One region of the Microbacterium sp. Leaf436 genome, then DNA from elsewhere that is predicted to be linked to it. Evidence: predicted binding sites of a transcription regulator. Region 1 holds the regulator's gene; the other holds the start of a gene.
The links. Region 1 encodes HrcA, which represses chaperone genes, less so after heat shock. Its sites were predicted from a motif close to TTNGCACTCGNNNNNNNCGAGTGCNAA; they were not measured.

Region 1 (2,197 bases):
GCACGGCGAGGGCCGCAAGGCCGTGGCGTCGCTCATCGCCGACGGGCTCATCGAGGGGACGGATGCCATCCGGGGCCGCATCGTGCTGACCCGCCGCGGACGCCTGCTGGCGGATGCCGTGGTGCGCGCGCTCACGGTCTGATCCGCGCCGTCGCATCTCGCGGCGGGACCGCCGGCACGCGCGGGGGATCCGGCATCCGCGAGCCCCCGACGGGGCACGCCGTCGATCGGCGTAGAATTGGCACTCAGTCAAGTCGAGTGCCAGACGGGGAGGAGCAGCGCATGGTGTCGGAACGCGGCCTCCAAGTGCTCCGCGCGATCGTGCAGGATTACGTCGACACGCGTGAACCCGTCGGCAGCAAAGCGATCGTCGACCGGCACGCGTTCGGCGTGTCGGCGGCGACCATCCGCAACGACATGGCGCTGCTCGAAGACGAAGACCTCATCGTCGCCCCCCACACCTCGTCGGGCCGCGTGCCCACCGACAAGGGCTACCGCGTGTTCGTCGATCACCTCGCCGAACTGCGCCCGCTCTCGGGAGCGCAGCGCAGCGCGATCACCTCGTTCCTCGACGAGGCGGGTGATCTCGACGACCTGCTCGCCCGCACGGTGCGTGCCCTGACGCAGTTGACCGGCCAGGTCGCGATCGTGCAGTACCCGTCGTTCGCGCGCGCCAACCTCTCGCACGTGGAGCTCGTCGCCCTCGGCGGCCCGCGCGTGCTCGTCATCCTGGTCACCGACACCGGCCGCGTCTCGCAGCGGATCGCGCTCGTCCCTGCCGAGCCGGTCGAGGCCGACATCGTGCAGCTGCGCGCCCGCGTGGGCGCGGTGCTGGTCGGGCGTTCCGTCGCCGACTGCGCTCAGCAGGTCGCCGCGGTCGTCGCCGACGGACCCCGCCCCGGCATCGCCCTCGACGCCGTCGCCGACGCCGTTTTCCGCGTCGTCGGCGAGGAGCTCGAGGAGTTCCGTCAGGATCGCCTCGTCATGGCTGGGGCGGCGACCCTCGCCAAGCGCGAATCCGACTTCCGCGGCAGCATCTACCCGCTCCTCGAAGCCATCGAGGAGCAGGTGACCCTGCTGCGGCTCATGACCGAGATGGTCGCCGACGAGAAGGGCTTGTCGGCCAGCATCGGCCGCGAGAACGAACCCTTCGGACTGATCGAGGCCTCGGTGCTCGCCAGCCGGTACGACGGCTCGACGGGCGGTGCCCGCGTGGGCCTGCTCGGCCCCACCCGCATGGACTACTCCTCCAACCTCGCGGCGGTTCGCGCCGTCGCGCACTATCTGACCCGGATGCTCGAAGACGACGACAGCGCGCGCTGACGAGCACCCCACCGAGAACGACCCCGCACCCGCGGACAGGAAGGCGATTGTGGCTGACCACTACGAGGTCCTCGGCGTCGAACGAGACGCCAGCGCCGACGAGATCAAGAAGGCGTACCGCCGTCTCGCTCGTCAGTTGCACCCCGACGTGAACCCCGGTGACGACGCGTCCGAACGCTTCAAGCTGGTCACGCACGCGTACGACGTGCTCAGCGACCCCGAACAGCGTCGCCGCTACGACATGGGCGGCGACCAGAACCCCTTCGGCGGGGGCGGGGGAGCGGCCGGCTTCGGCGGCTTCAGCGACATCTTCGAGACGTTCTTCGGCGGGGCCCAGGGCGGCGGCGGCGGGCGTGGACCGCGTCCGCGTTCGCGTCGCGAGCGCGGTCAGGACGCCCTCGTGCGCGTCACGCTCGATCTGGGCGACGTCGTCTTCGGTACCCACCGCGACCTCGACGTCGACACCGCCGTCCTGTGCGAGACCTGCCAGGGAGCCTGCACGCAGCCGGGCACGAGCGAAGTCACCTGCGACATCTGCCACGGCTCCGGTCACGTGCAGCGCACGGTGCGTAGCCTGCTCGGCAACGTCGTCACCAGCCAGCCCTGCAACGTGTGCCACGGACATGGCACGACCATCCCCTACCCCTGCGGCACCTGCCAGGGGCAGGGGCGCGTACGCGCCCGCCGCACCGTGTCGGTCGACATCCCCGCCGGCGTCGAGTCGGGCCTTCGCCTGCAGCTTCCCGGTTCGGGTGAGGTCGGCCCCGCCGGCGGCCCCAACGGCGACCTGTACCTCGAGATCACCGTCGATGCGCACGAGGCTTTCAGCCGCGAGGGCGACGACCTGCTCGCCACCCTCGAGGTGTCGATGCCG
Region 2 (2,197 bases), on a different contig from region 1:
CTTGAGCTCGACCTCGGTGGCCGCGCCCGCCTTGATGACGGCGACGCCACCCGCGAGCTTGGCGAGGCGCTCCTGGAGCTTCTCACGGTCGTAGTCGCTGTCGGTGTTCTCGATCTCGCGACGGATCTGGGTCACGCGACCCTCGATCAGCTCGGACTCGCCCGCACCCTCGACGATCGTGGTCTCATCCTTGGTGATGATGACCTTGCGCGCACGGCCGAGCAGGTCGACCGTGGCGTTCTCGAGCTTGAGGCCCACCTCTTCGGTGATGACCTGTCCGCCGGTGAGGATCGCGATGTCCTGCAGCTGAGCCTTGCGACGGTCGCCGAAACCGGGAGCCTTGACGGCCACCGACTTGAAGATGCCGCGGATCTTGTTGAGCACCAGCGTCGCGAGAGCTTCGCCCTCGACGTCTTCGGCGATGATGAGGAGCTCTTTGCCCTCCTGGATCACCTTGTCGACGATGGGCAGAAGGTCCTTGATGTTGGAGATCTTCTGGTTGGCGATCAGGATGTACGGGTCTTCGAAGACCGCTTCCTGACGCTCGGGGTCGGTGACGAAGTAGGGGTTGATGTACCCCTTGTCGAAGCGCATGCCCTCGGTGAGCTCGAGCTCGGTGCCGAAGGTGTTGCTCTCCTCGACGGTGACGACGCCTTCCTTGCCCACCTTGTCGATGGCTTCGGCGATGAGTGCTCCGATGGCCGGGTCGGCGGCGGAGATCGATGCGGTCGCCGCGATCTGCTCCTTCGACTCGACCTCTTTGGCCGAGGCCAGGAGCTCGTCGGTGACGGCCTTGACGGCCTTCTCGATGCCCTTCTTGAGCGAGATGGGGTCTGCGCCGGCCGCGACGTTGCGCAGGCCCTCGCGCACGAGCGCCTGGGCGAGAACGGTGGCGGTGGTGGTGCCGTCACCCGCGACGTCGTCGGTCTTCTTGGCGACCTCCTTGACCAGCTCGGCGCCGATCTTCTCGTACGGGTCGTCGAGCTCGATCTCCTTGGCGATCGAGACGCCGTCGTTCGTGATCGTGGGGGCGCCCCACTTCTTCTCGAGCACGACGTTGCGACCGCGGGGGCCCAGGGTCACCTTGACGGCGTCGGCCAGCGTGTTGAGGCCACGCTCGAGACCGCGTCGGGCCTCTTCGTCGAAAGCGATGATCTTTGCCATAAGTGTGTCGTCCCTCCCGGACGGGTGACTGCTGATTTTGGCACTCGACGAAAGCGAGTGCTAACTCATTCTGGCACTCGCCCCTGGGGAGTGCAAGCCGCCCACCCGCGCGGAAACGACGACGCCACGGCATCCGGGATCGGATGCCGTGGCGTCGGGAAACGGTGATCAGGCCAGTCGCACCGACTCCGCCTGGGGGCCCTTCTGCCCGGTGCCGACGGTGAACTCGACCGCCTGGCCCTCCTCGAGAACGCGGAAACCCGACATCTCGATGCTCGAGTAGTGGACGAAGACGTCCTGGCCGTCGGCGACGGTGATGAAGCCGAAGCCCTTCTCGGCGTTGAACCATTTGACAGTGCCCTGCGTCATGCGAATCTCCCGTTGCTGAATGACGAGGTCATCGTAAGCACGCGTGATCCCGCCGCACCGGCCGCTCGGCCCATTGTTGACGCGCAGGCCGCGAACTTGTTACGCCGCGGAAACACGCGGCCGTCGAGGGGTCAGGGAGCGGTCGACGGCGACGCCTGACCGGCGGCGCGATCGAGGCCGATGACGACGACGAGCCGCTTCACGGCGCTCTCGTCGTCGGGGGTGCTGGGGTCGTCGGTCGGCTGCAGGAAGTCGCTCTGCGCGATCTGCGCGCCCCCGATGGTCTGGGCCAGGCCCTGGGCTGCCGCCTCGTCGGTGTCGCGGAGATAGTAGATCGTCGTCTCGGCGAAGTCGGTGCTGTCGGAGTCGCCGGTCTCGACGCCCTCACCCGGCCATCCGGCCGCCACGATCTGGTCGCGCACGGCGGCGGCGAGTCCCTCGTCGGCCGTGCCGTTGAGAACGACCACCGAGTACGACGTGTCGACGACGGCGGGCGTCGTGGGTTCCGCCGAGACGGTGGGCACCGGCGCGGGCCCGGAGCCGAACGAGATGCGGCCCGACACCACCAGCGAGCCGAAGATGCCGGCGATGATCAGGACGAGGGTGGCGATGGCCGCCCACAGGAAGATGATCCACCCGCGCAGCCGGGGATTCTCGGCGCGGT

Region 2: the regulator HrcA is predicted to act here: its motif matches at 1,202-1,228, upstream of groL (chaperonin GroEL).

What each region holds. Positions count from the first base shown of each region.
Region 1 is NZ_LMRB01000003.1:389,237-391,433, forward strand. Features, by position in the region: gene hemW (radical SAM family heme chaperone HemW) at 1-142, shown strand, start outside; gene hrcA (heat-inducible transcriptional repressor HrcA) at 283-1,323, shown strand; gene dnaJ (molecular chaperone DnaJ) at 1,373-2,197, shown strand, end outside.
Region 2 is NZ_LMRB01000004.1:91,109-93,305, forward strand. Features, by position in the region: gene groL (chaperonin GroEL) at 1-1,164, opposite strand, end outside; gene ASG45_RS12710 (cold-shock protein) at 1,333-1,533, opposite strand; gene ASG45_RS12715 (LytR C-terminal domain-containing protein) at 1,665-2,197, opposite strand, start outside.